3 regions of the Aeribacillus sp. JST-2 genome follow, and region 2 is predicted to be linked to each of the others. Evidence: riboswitches for the same ligand, from Rfam matches in the RefSeq annotation. Region 2 holds a riboswitch; each other region holds the start of a gene.

Region 1 (4,170 bases), on a different contig from region 2:
TTCTTGCAAATATTGCCGATGCAGTGAGCAATGTTTATGCAATGGAATCGGCTGTTTTGCGGACTGAAAAAGCTATTTCGAAAACAGGAGTCGAAAAAAACAAGCAAAAACTTCTTTACACTCAAGTATTTGCCCAACAAGCGTTTCAACAATTGGAAACGGCTGCAAAGGAAACGATTGCCGCTGTGGAAGAAGGCGACAGCCTGCGGATAATGTTATCGGCGTTAAAGAAACTTTCAAGATACGTGCCGATCAATGCTATACAAAAAAAACGGCAAATTGCGGCAAAATTAATTGAAGAAGGAAAATATATTGTATAAAATGAAATTCAATGGGGCCAGACTCATGAAAGAGTCTGGTCTTAAAAATAATGGTCAAGTTATTAGTCTTGTCCTGTTGGATATGATAAAATATGATTGGTGTTGTATGGAGGAGGTGAATCAGCTTGGCTTTGAAGATGTATTGGTATCCGAAATGCGGAACCTGCCGCAAAGCAAAAAAGTGGCTGGAAGAGCACAACATTGATTTTCAAGAGATACATATTGCAAAAAATCCTCCTTCAAAAGATGAATTAAAGAAATTGCATGAAAAAAGCGGTTTAGAGTTGAAAAAATTTTTTAACACAAGCGGACAAAAATATCGGCAATTAGGTTTAAAAGAGAAAGTAAAAGCCATGTCAGAAGAGGACATTTATGAGTTGCTTTCGTCTGACGGCATGCTGATAAAACGTCCGATCGTGACAGATGGAGAAAAGGTTACAGTTGGATTTAAAGAAGAGGAATTTGAAAAAACGTGGAGAAATTCATGAAAAAAAGATTTTCTATTTATCATAGAAATCTTTAAATTAATATTTTGGCATGGAGGGAAAAACATTGAACACACCAAAAGAATTGCGTTATTCTGAAGAACATGAATGGGTGAAGGTAGAAGGGGATAAAGTGAAAATCGGCATTACTGACTTCGCTCAATCTGAATTAGGTGATATTGTTTTCGTTGAACTTCCAGAAGTTGGTGATGAGATAACTGCTGACGAGCCGTTTGGAAGCGTCGAGTCCGTTAAAACTGTATCTGAACTTTATGCACCAATCAGCGGAAAAGTAGTGGAAGTGAACGAAGAACTGGATGATAATCCTGAATATGTAAATGAGTCGCCTTATGAAAAAGCTTGGATGATTATTGTGGAGCCTAATGATATAAGCGATGTCGAAAAACTGATGACTGCTGAAGAATATGAAGAAATGGTAAAAGAAGACTGAGGCTCAATCCCCTTCTCTAAGCGAGAGGGGGATTTTGCTTTTTTAAAATTAGGAATAAAAAGGAAAAGAGAAGATATTTGCTATCAACAAAAAATGCTTTGCGAAATGACCCCAAAATCAAAAAGGTGATGCCAATGGCAAGTACAGAGGCCGAAAAGGTGATCATTGTAGAAGGAAAATCAGATAAGCTGAAAATTGAAAAGATCGTAAATGAGCCTGTGGAAGTCATTTGCACGAATGGAACGTTAAGTATTTCCAAGCTTGACGAATTGGTGGAAAGCTTGTTTTACAAGGAAGTTTATATTTTAGTTGATGCGGACAAAGCAGGGGAAAGACTAAGAAAACAATTTAAACGGGAGCTCCCGGAGGCCAGCCATTTATACATCGACAAAATGTACAGAGAAGTGGCATCGGCGCCTGAGAAGCACATAGCCTCAATTCTATTGAGTGCCAACATTGATGTCCATGTAAAATATTTATCGTAAGGGTGTGTGAAATGTTGAAATGAATGAATTGACATCGGAACAATTGGGAAAGATTCATCAACAAAAAAGGACAGTTTTATATTTATACACGCCGTTTTGCGGCACGTGCCAATTAGCATCCAAAATGTTGTCGGTTATTGAAACGATAATGCCCTCTATTTCCATTTTAATGAAAAATTTAAATTATATCCCTGAATACGCTAAAGAATGGGAAATTGAAAGTGTCCCCTGTCTATTGATTTTTGAAAACGGGAAAATCATTAAAAAAATATATGCTTTTCATTCCGTTGACTATCTTTATCAGCTATTGAAAAAATACGTTCCTTCTTAAGAACATTATTTCTTGGGAAATGTCACATATGTTGTGAAATTGTCGACAACTGCCAGCAGGAAGACGGGAAAAGAGAAAGAAGTAGTTGTTTATAAACCGTAACTTGCTGGAGGGGTCCAACATTGTTTGAGTCTCTATTAAAAAGAGTGAATGAGCATCATTTGATCAAGCCGCTTTTTCCTTCCATACCTCTCATTATTGCATGCGAATCTAAACATTCCAAGTGTTATTTTCAACTGGATATAGAGGGGCTGAAGTGTATGGAAACTGCGCCTGAAACAGTTCATCTGAAAATGACAGGAAACGATGGACAAATGAAGGATCTATTAACGGGACAATTAAAGCTTCAGCAACTGATGGAATTGAAGGCGATTAAAGTAGAAGGGACGTTTCGGGATATTTTAAGATTGGAAGCGATTTTATCATTAGCAGCTGATCATTCATAAATATTCTAAATTGTTTTTCTTTAATTAATTGGACTTTTCCATTGACATGAAGGTAGGCAGGTGGTAAAATCCTAGCCAAGTAGTTTGTTAACGTAAAAAGTTAAATATTAGATAATTTCTATCAAGAGCGGCGGAGGGACGTGCCCTATGAAGCCCGGCAACCGTCAGGATATTGCTGAAATGGTGCCAAATCACGCAAAGCATCATTGCTTTGAAAGATGGAAAGGTTTGAAGGATTTGCAATATTTTCCGCCTTTCTGCTCTTGCAGGAAGGCTTTTTAATCGTTTAACGGGGACACCTCCTATGTTGTAAGAAAGAAGGTGAGAAGATGATTTCACTTAAGGCTGTTACGAAAATTTACCAATCCAATCGAAATCAAGTCAAAGCTGTGGATCAGGTGGACCTTGAGATTCAAAGCGGAGAAATTTTTGGAATAATCGGTTACAGCGGAGCGGGAAAGAGCACGCTAATCCGTTTGCTGAACGGCCTTGAAAAGCCGACAGGGGGATCTGTTAATGTGGCGGGAAAAAGAATTGACTGTATCAAAGGAAAAGAACTTAGAACCGCACGCAAGGAAATCAGCATGATTTTTCAGCATTTCAACCTGCTTTGGTCAAGAACCGTCCGCGAAAATATCGCCTTTCCTCTTGAAATTGCCGGCGTTGCCAAAAGCGAGCGGCTAAAGCGGGTGGATGAACTAATAAAACTAGTTGGTCTCGAAGGGAAAGAAGATGCGTATCCATCGCAATTAAGCGGTGGCCAAAAACAGCGGGTCGGCATTGCGAGGGCTCTGGCCAATAACCCAAAAGTGCTTTTATGTGATGAGGCGACATCAGCATTAGATCCGCAGACGACTGATTCGATTCTCGATTTGCTTGTAGACATCAACAAGCGGATGGGGTTGACAATCGTGCTGATCACACATGAAATGCATGTCATCCGCAAAATTTGCCACCGGGTTGCCGTGATGGAAAACGGAAAAATTGTTGAGCAGGGGGATGTTTTAACCGTTTTCCGGAATCCGCAGGCCGACATTACCAAACGATTTGTAAAACAAGTGACAGAACCCGAGGAAACAAAAGAAACGGTGGAACACCTTCTTGATAAGTATAAAAAAGGAAAGGTTGTTAAACTGACGTTTATTGGCGACCGTGCGGAACAACCTGTCATTTCCAAGCTGATCAGACAGTTTGACGTTGATGTAAATATTTTGCAAGGAAAAATATCGCAAACGCAAAACGGATCTTACGGTTCGCTGCTTATTCATATCGACGGCAAAGAAGAAAAAATTAAAGAAGCCATTGAATATATTCGCAATCAGCAAATAGAATTGGAGGTGATTGCGAATGGCTGAGACTTTTTTGCCTAATGTGAAATGGGACAAAGTTTTGGATGCAGCGTACGAAACGGTTTATATGACGGGAGTTTCTGTAGCAGCTACATTTTTCCTCGGCATCATTTTAGGTTTGCTGCTCTTTTTAACGTCAAAAGGGAATCTGTGGCAAAATAATGTCATCCATTCGATTGTAGCTGCCGTTGTAAATATTTTCCGTTCTATTCCGTTTATTATTTTGATCATCCTGCTATTGCCTTTTACAAAAGCGGTGGTTGGAACGATATTGGGGGCAAATGCCGCTTTGCCGGCTCTTAT
Region 2 (4,170 bases):
TCACTCCCAATCGAAAAATAGACATTTGAGGTGTGTTATGGTTTATTTCAGTGCTATTTCGACTCCGCTTGGAGAAATAGGAATAGTTGAAAGAGACGGGATCATAATCTCTGTCCTAATGGATGAGAATGAATGGGAGAAGCTTCTCGGCTCTCCTCATGTTTTAAACAAAGCCACACCGCTTTTAAAAGAGGCGGCAAAGCAGCTGGAAGAATATTTTGAAGGAAAACGAACCGAATTCACCTTTCCTTTTCAGCAAAGCGGTACTCCATTTCAGGAGAAAGTTTGGAAAGAACTGATGAATATTCCGTTCGGCCAAGTCCGCAGTTACCAAGAGGTAGCAGCAGCTATCGGAAATCCGAGAGCAGTCAGGGCGGTAGGCCAAGCAAACAAGGCGAACTCGCTTCCGATTATTGTTCCGTGCCATCGGGTGATCGGCCAAAATGGAAAACTTGTCGGCTATGCAGGAAATCAAGTAGATAAAAAAGCTTTTTTGCTGGATTTGGAGAAGCGCGTTTGTTCATTATAATGGATAGAATTTAAAACTCTTCGGAAAAAGCCGCAGAGTTTAGCGAAACAATATGCTGATTTTGCCCCGAAATGGCTTTGAAAGGGTTCTTTTTTCTGTAATGATCCCTTTGATATACTCATGGGGAGTCATCAATTATTCACATGTATAAAAATCAGGTCGGCGGTCAGCAAAAACCGGAATCATTTCCCGCACTTGAACCACTTTGTTCAAATCAATTTTTGCCGTGACAATCTCTTCCTGTTCGCCTCCTTCGGCCATTACTTCTCCCCACGGGTCGATGATGATGGAATGGCCTGCAAAATCATTTTTTCCGTCAGATCCGACACGATTGCAAGCGACAACAAAACATTGGTTTTCGATCGCGCGTGCTAAAAGGAGCGTCCGCCAATGATCCAAGCGCTGCTTCGGCCATTCGGCGGCAACAAATAAAATTTTTGCCCCTTTTAAGACGGAAATCCGGATCCATTCAGGAAAACGGATATCATAACAGATCACCCCGCAAGCCGGGATGCCTGGCAACTCAAAATAGCTATCATCTTGCCCGGATTGTAAATATTTGTCTTCATCCATTAATCGAAACAAATGAAGCTTGCTGTATTCATGGATGATCCTTCCGTTCCGATTCACAACATACATCGTATTATAAATGCCTTGGTTCGTTCTTTTAGCGACGGAACCGCCCACAATATGGATATTGTAAGCTTTCGCCCATTTGCTTAAAAAAGATTTTGTGATGCTTCCTTCTGCATCACTGATGTAAGAGAAACGTTCAAGATCATATCCGGTCGTCCAAAGTTCCGGCATGACGACAATGTCCGGCGCCTTATTCATTGCTTCCATAAGCTTGTTTTTCATATGTTCAATATTTAGCTCCGGGTTGCAGGGAAAAATATTCGTTTGCAAACAAGAGATTGTGATTTCCATCTCATCACCGCCTGACGTTGATTCTTTACAAGTAGATAATTCCAATATACGGTATTTTGTGAGAAATTCAAGAGGTGTATTGGGTGAGCACGAAAACGCTTTGCTTCGGGTTCCCAAAGGCTTTCCTTCGATATGTTTTTCTTATTTTCCATACGGCTTTTGGCCGGATCAGCAGTTTCCGAAAAAGGGGAACAGTTTCTTCGCAAGCTTTTGAAAGGGAAAACCGTTGATTTTCATGATTCGCTTATTTATCTTTTACATATTACATATTTTTTAAAGTTCGCAAAAAAGGATTGACAAATAGCTGAAAGACTGGCATAATCCGAATTAATTTAACACGAAAAAATTTATATGCCATACATTCTTATCAAGAGCAGGCGGAGGGACGAGCCCAATGAAGCCCGGCAACCGGCTTATTTTAAGCACGGTGCTAATTCTTGCAGCATGTTGCTGAGAGATAAGGATGTTTCGTAAATGAAACTTCCAACCTCTTCTCGCAAGGCTGCGAAAAGAGGTTTTTTATTTGTGTAAGTTCTATCGTAGAGGTGAAAGGATGAAAAAACCGCTTATCATATGTGATTTTGTTGGAACAATCACAAAAGAAGACACCGTTGTTGCCATCATGAAAAAATTTGCGCCTCCCGAATGGAAGAGGCTTAAGGAGAAAATGTTGTCGGAAAAAATATCCGTTAAAGAAGGATTGGAACAAATGTTTTCGCTGTTGCTCTCCTACAAAGTATACGATGTGATTGAATATGTGTTATCAACAGCCGAAATTCGTGAAGGGTTTCAAGCACTTGTCGAATATACGAAAAGAAACAAATTGCCATTATATGTTGTCAGCAGCGGAATGGATTTTTTTGTGAAACCGTTGTTAAAACCGCTTATTCCGGAAGATCATATTTTTTGCAATAACGCCGATTTTTCAGGGGATTTTATCAACATTGAATGGCTTCATGAATGTGATGAACATTGTGATCAACATTGCGGATTATGCAAGGCATCGATTATTCGCAAGATTGCTTCCAATGATCACTACGTAATCGTTATTGGGGATTCGATTACGGATTTGGAAGCGGCAAAGCTGGCCGATATTGTGATTGCAAGAGATTTTCTTTTTGAAAAATGCCGTCAATTAGGTTTAAATCATAGAAGCTTTGATACGTTTTATGATGTCATTCATCATTTAAAGCAAATGGAGGAAGTGTCAGTTTGATTAAAGTGAAAGAAGAGTGAGGGGAGAAGCGGCAATTGCCCGATTAAAGTGAAAAACCATCCACTTGTATATTTGGGGCTGCAAGGGGATGGGAGTGATTCAAGAAGGGAAAGTATCGCCTTTCTCCAACCATTTCGGCGAAAGGCGGATATTTTTTAACAAAATAGAAAAAAGTTGTTTATCCGGTTTTTCCGAATGAAAGCTTTTGAAACAATTTTTTCGGGGAAGTTTGTTTCGTTTTATTCTGATTTGAATTGCAAAAGCCTTGATTTCAAGTCGTTTTCAAGCTGTAGAAGCTCCTGTTCGGCTTGCTGCCGTTTCATCCGTCCTTCCTGTTGAATACGGATCGTTTCTTCAATCGTTGAAATGAGATCTTCCTGTGTTTTTTTCAATGTTTCAACATCAACGATTCCGCGTTCGTTTTCTCTTGCGGTTTCGATTGTGTTCGTTTTTAACATTTCAGCATTTTTTAACAGCAGCTCGTTAGTCGTTTTTGTTACTTGTTTTTGTGCCTCAAGCGCCCCTTTTTGCCGGTAAAGGGTAAGTGCAATGGCAATTTGGTTTTTCCATAAAGGGATAGCGGTTAAAATGGATGATTGGATTTTTTCCGCCAATGTTTGATTCATATTTTGAATCATTCGGATTTGCGGGGCGCTTTGGACTGTGATTTGCCTAGATAATTTCAAATCATGAATCCGCTTCTCCAGCCTGTCTGCGAATTGTATCATGTCATTCACTTCTTGAACCGCCATTTGATCTTCTGCCAGCTCCGCTTTTTTCTTAAGCTCCGGAATGATTTTAGTGTGGAGCTCTTCCAGCTTTAATTCCCCGGCAGCAATATAAATATTCAGCGCTTGAAAGTATTCTTTATTGTATTCATACAGACGATCGAGCATCTTGATGTCAGAAAGAAGAACTGATTTTGATTGCTCTAATTTCACTGTGATTCGTTCAATTTGTGAGCCGATTTTTTGATATTTTGACAATAGTTCCTGAATGGAATTTGAAATTTTGCCGAAAAGGCGGGCAAAAACGTTTCGTTTTTCCGGAACGAGCTCTTCCGGTTTTACTTGTTCCAGTTTGTTCATCAACTCTGTTAAAATGTCGCCAACAGGGCCAATATCTTTCTTTTGAACATAATTGAGCATTTCATGGGAAAAACTTGAAAGTTTTTGTTGGGCGCTTGCTCCAAATTGAACGATTGAATGCCGATTTTTATGATCAATTTGCGAGGCGAGTTGAATAGCTTTTTCCCGATGTTCTGCAGGAAGTTTGTCAATGAGTTTCCATGCATTTTTTTCTCCAGATTCCTGAATCGGCAATGTCTGCTCTTGACTGTCACCGAAAGGGTTTGACAAAAGTTCATCCATGAGATCCATTTCCTTTTTATTGACCAATGCAATCACCTTTCTTTTCGCTCTAACGCTTGCTTTTTCGCAACATTTAATTCAAATTGAAGATGATCGATATCATCGGATAATACGGCAATTAAATCTTT
Region 3 (4,170 bases), on a different contig from region 2:
GTTGCACCAGGAAAATCGCCGATTTTGGACGGATCGCCGGTAACCGCTAAAATATCATGCAAACCGAGTGTGTGCAAGCCCATCAGATGAGATTGCAGGCCGATCAGGTTTCTGTCTCGGCAAGTCAAATGAACGAGCGGTCTGATTCGATAACGGCTTTTTAAAATTTGGGCGCATGCCAGATTGCTGATTCTTGGCGTGGCAAGGGAATTATCTGCCAGCGTAATCGCGTCAATACCGGCTTTTTTCAAAGCTTTTGCTCCCATTAAAAATTTATCAATGCCGAGCGTTTTGGGCGGATCTAATTCAACAATAACAGATCGTCTTTCTTTTACAATCTCCGGAAGTTTTGTTTCCGCAAGCGGTTTTGCAGGGGAAAGAATAATATCGACATCAGGTTGTTTTACTTTTTTTTCCGCCACCGGAGAAAGGTGCGACACCGCTTCAGCCATTGCCCGAATATGTTTTGGCGCTGTGCCGCAGCAACCGCCAAGCAGCCGGACGCCTTGCTCTCGGAATTGCAGAGCTGCTTCAAAGAAATAGTGTTCATCCGATTCATAAACTAATCTTCCATTTTCATAACTCGGCAAGCTGCCGTTTGGAAAAGCGGATAAAAAAGCTTTTTCCGGAATCGGTACTTCTTCCAACGATTTCAGCATATGATAAGGGCCTAACCGGCAATTGAGCCCGACTATATCAGCTCCAAGTTCTTCAAGCATTTTTAAGCCGTCTGCTAGTCTTGTCCCGTTTTGAAAAACCCCCTCTTCGTGCAATGAAACGTTTGTAATGATCGGCAAATCCGTCTCTTTTCTCGCTATTTGCAAAACGGTTTTCAGTTCTTCCAGATCGTAATAAGTTTCCAAAATAAGGCCGTCTATCTCTTCAGATAAAAGGACATAAAGTTGATCTTGAAAGCTCTTTGTAATATCCGGTAAAGAATAGGCGCTTTTTTGAAAAGAGCGGATGCCGCCGATTGTTCCAATGACATAAGTTTTGTCAGTTGCATTTTTTGCCGCTTCTTTCGCAAGTTCGACACCTTTTTGATTGATCTGCTGCATTTCATCTTCCAAACCGTATCTTGAAAGCTTTAATAGATTGGCGCTGTATGTATTTGTTTGAATGACACGCGCGCCAGCTTCAATATAAGTTGTATGAATTTGTTTAATTTCGTCCGGTTTGGAGAGATTCAGTTCATCAAAACATCGGTCAATACCATAAGAATACAGAAGAGTCCCCATTGCTCCATCAGCAATTAATATATGATGTTTTAAATCTTGCAAAAGCCCCATAAAAAAGTTCCTCCAATCATGAAATCAATCGCAGAAGGAGGTGTTGCTCTAATAAAAAGAAAAAGCCTTCTAAGAAGAAGACTTTTTGAGCAATTTCCCCTTCTTCTTATCTTTCGAGCGCACTTTGCGCATCGCTGGATTTAGCACCTTGGTACCCAATGTTTTCTACTGGGTAATCCGGTTGCTGAAGGTTCATCGGGCCAGTCCCTCCGCTTCTCTTGATAAGAATCATTTACATATTCAATTAGTTATATAGGATTAATCATAATGTAACGGATTCTATCAGAATAATCAATATAATTTTTTTATTTTTTCAAAAAAACTTCTGTTTTACGGGCAGGATCATTTAACGAAAATTGATGAATTGAACGTCAATCGGCAAGTCGGCGCTTTTTACCGCTGCGATCACTTTTTGCAAATCGTCTTTGTTTTTGCCGCTTACCCGGATTTGGTCGTCCTGGATTTGGCTTTTTACTTTTAGTCCGGTCTTTTTGATAAGAGCGTTTATTTTCTTGCCGTTTTCTTTGTCAATTCCGTTGACAAGTTTTGCTCTTTGTCTGACAGTGCCTCCGGCGGCCTTTTCGATTTTTCCGTACTGAATGTTTTTGGTGGCCACACCGCGCTTAATCATTTTCCCGATTAGAACATCTTTTAACTGATTCAGTTTAAACTCGTCATCGGAAATGAGGACAAGTTCATCTTTTTCCAGGGAAATATCGCTTTTCGATCCTTTAAAATCATACCTGTTAGCAATTTCTTTTTGCGCCATTTGAATGGAATTCGTCACTTCCGCAATATCCACTTTAGATACAATGTCAAATGAATTTTCCTTTGCCAACGTTTTACCTCCAAGCTATGTGATTTATATCAATTATAGTGAATCGGAGGCAGCTGAACAACATTTTTTAAGCTTTTCTGGCAGACGGTAAACCAATTTTCAACCAAGCTGACGAGGGCGGCGGCTGCCTCCTGTTCATCGGCGCCTTTTGCACATATCGAAAGTTTTTCGCCTTTTTTCAAGTTAAGGGTGAGCAGCCCTAGGAGGCTTTTGCCATCAACTGTTGTATCGTCCTTTTTCACGGTAATCGTTGATTCAAATCGGTTCGCTTGTTTGACAAAAACATTGGCGTAGCACTTGTTGAACGCTATATCATTTTGGAAAATGGACGTTTTCTCAATCATTTTTTCACCTCATCATGATTGATATGTTGTTAGGAGGCAAATGTTGCCGACAGTTTCCATCATTTTAAAATTGAATGGATTTTTGCTGCGGAAGTTGTTTCAGAACATTTTGGGGAGAGAAAGGCTTGCAAATTTTTTATTGCTTCCAATGAATCGTCGCCTTCAGCAACAATGCGCACTCGACCTTCTAAAAAAGCGGCAAAACCGAGCATGCTTAGAATGCTTTTGGCATTTAACTGAAATTTTTTTGTGCGGAACAGAATGTAGCTGTTATACTTGACGGCTTCGTGGACAAGGGAAATAACATATTCCGGATCCATTTCTTCCGTAAGATATATGGAAATTTCATGTTTCTCCATTTTTGACACCTCTTACATTTACGTTTTTACAGATATCTTACATAGAGGCAAATGAGAATTCCATTTGTTCGTCATTTCTTCTTCCAAACAAAGAATAGGTTTGAAATTTTGACTGTTGCAAAGACTATGAAGTTTATGAAAGGTTATTTGGACAAAATGTTTTAAAGACTTTAAAAAAATCGGTTGTCTATGTAAGCACTTTTTGGGTTTTATGCGGCTCTCTTCCGCCAACCAGCTAAAAATAGACTGTCCGCTAAACGGACAGCCTATCCCCTTCCGTTACTCGGAATCTCCGATCGGACGGACAATTCGAATTTCGGCCGTAACAAGACGGTGTTCTGTCTGTGGAACACCACCCGGATTTTTTCCCCATACAGAAGGCAATACAAAAGATGTGATTTGTTCGTTTGTAGCGCCGTTTAGGGAATCCACCCTGATTTGAAATTCAACTTCAGCTTCGTCTTTTACATCGAAGGAAAAAAAGTCGGAAGACAACGGAGGAATATAAAATGTTGGATTGGCTATACGGCTTTTTCCGCCGTTCAAGGAAAAGACTCTAACTTTGCCGGTTGCGGTATCCTTTGGACTGTTGTTTAATATTTTGACAATAAATTGTCTTGTGTTGGATCCATCTAATTCAATAGGTCCTGTTGAATATAAAACTGCTATGTTCATCACCCCCTTATTTTGAATTACTAACACTATATGAAAGCTTGTTTGCATTGGAAGGGTATATAAACGAAGGAAAAGACACATTTTCATTCGATGATCAAGAGAAGATAAATGTGTGATCGGTTGAGCTGAAAAATCGGATTACCTGTTGTGAGAAAATAACTAACGAATTTGTAATGGAGAATTTTCTTCTTTTCCGAAGACGACAAAACGTACAAACTTTTGTTAAGGAAAATGTTTTATAAATGTTATAATGGACGTAAAAAAAAGGAGGGACCATCATGCTGAAAAAAATGAATGTGGAAAGCTTTAACCTTGACCACACGAAAGTGAAAGCGCCTTATGTCCGTTTGGCAAGCGTTATTCAAGGTGAAAAAGGCGATGTCATTCATAAATACGACATCCGGGTGAAACAGCCCAACAAGGAACATATGGAAATGCCTGCTCTTCATTCCCTTGAGCATTTAATGGCCGAAAACATCCGCAACCATTTAGGTCATGTCGTTGATTTAAGCCCAATGGGCTGTCAAACGGGTTTCTATTTATCCGTATTAAATCATGAAGATTACGAAAGCATTTTGGAAGCGATTGAAAAAACATTGAAAGATGTGTTGGCGGCAGATGAAGTTCCGGCCTGCAATGAAGTGCAATGCGGCTGGGCGGCAAGC

What was found. Region 2 has a riboswitch for S-adenosylmethionine ahead of AC0KTX_RS02120 (2-hydroxy-3-keto-5-methylthiopentenyl-1-phosphate phosphatase). Riboswitches for the same ligand answer to the same signal wherever they lie in the genome.
Region 1: it holds a riboswitch for S-adenosylmethionine, as region 2 does, so the genes downstream of both, AC0KTX_RS09460 (methionine ABC transporter ATP-binding protein) here and AC0KTX_RS02120 (2-hydroxy-3-keto-5-methylthiopentenyl-1-phosphate phosphatase) in region 2, are expected to answer to the same signal.
Region 3: it holds a riboswitch for S-adenosylmethionine, as region 2 does, so the genes downstream of both, AC0KTX_RS04730 (bifunctional homocysteine S-methyltransferase/methylenetetrahydrofolate reductase) here and AC0KTX_RS02120 (2-hydroxy-3-keto-5-methylthiopentenyl-1-phosphate phosphatase) in region 2, are expected to answer to the same signal.

Annotation. Positions count from the first base shown of each region.
Region 1 is NZ_JBVVUU010000014.1:65,232-69,401, forward strand. It holds gene AC0KTX_RS09430 (acyl-CoA dehydrogenase family protein) at 1-320, shown strand, start outside; gene AC0KTX_RS09435 (arsenate reductase family protein) at 446-808, shown strand; gene gcvH (glycine cleavage system protein GcvH) at 873-1,256, shown strand; gene AC0KTX_RS09445 (toprim domain-containing protein) at 1,391-1,741, shown strand; gene AC0KTX_RS09450 (thioredoxin family protein) at 1,761-2,072, shown strand; gene AC0KTX_RS09455 (SCP2 sterol-binding domain-containing protein) at 2,219-2,518, shown strand; SAM riboswitch class I at 2,634-2,743, shown strand; gene AC0KTX_RS09460 (methionine ABC transporter ATP-binding protein) at 2,848-3,873, shown strand; gene AC0KTX_RS09465 (methionine ABC transporter permease) at 3,866-4,170, shown strand, end outside.
Region 2 is NZ_JBVVUU010000002.1:173,763-177,932, forward strand. It holds gene AC0KTX_RS02105 (PAS domain S-box protein) at 1-21, shown strand, start outside; gene AC0KTX_RS02110 (methylated-DNA--[protein]-cysteine S-methyltransferase) at 38-529, shown strand; gene AC0KTX_RS02115 (carbon-nitrogen family hydrolase) at 665-1,456, opposite strand; SAM riboswitch class I at 1,818-1,920, shown strand; gene AC0KTX_RS02120 (2-hydroxy-3-keto-5-methylthiopentenyl-1-phosphate phosphatase) at 2,010-2,672, shown strand; gene AC0KTX_RS02125 (toxic anion resistance protein) at 2,912-4,042, opposite strand; gene AC0KTX_RS02130 (5-bromo-4-chloroindolyl phosphate hydrolysis family protein) at 4,075-4,170, opposite strand, start outside.
Region 3 is NZ_JBVVUU010000005.1:129,171-133,340, reverse strand. It holds gene AC0KTX_RS04730 (bifunctional homocysteine S-methyltransferase/methylenetetrahydrofolate reductase) at 1-1,289, opposite strand, end outside; SAM riboswitch class I at 1,393-1,517, opposite strand; gene AC0KTX_RS04725 (YajQ family cyclic di-GMP-binding protein) at 1,636-2,127, opposite strand; gene AC0KTX_RS04720 (HPr family phosphocarrier protein) at 2,157-2,471, opposite strand; gene AC0KTX_RS04715 (HPr family phosphocarrier protein) at 2,531-2,830, opposite strand; gene AC0KTX_RS04710 (hypothetical protein) at 3,110-3,505, opposite strand; gene AC0KTX_RS04705 (S-ribosylhomocysteine lyase) at 3,784-4,170, shown strand, end outside.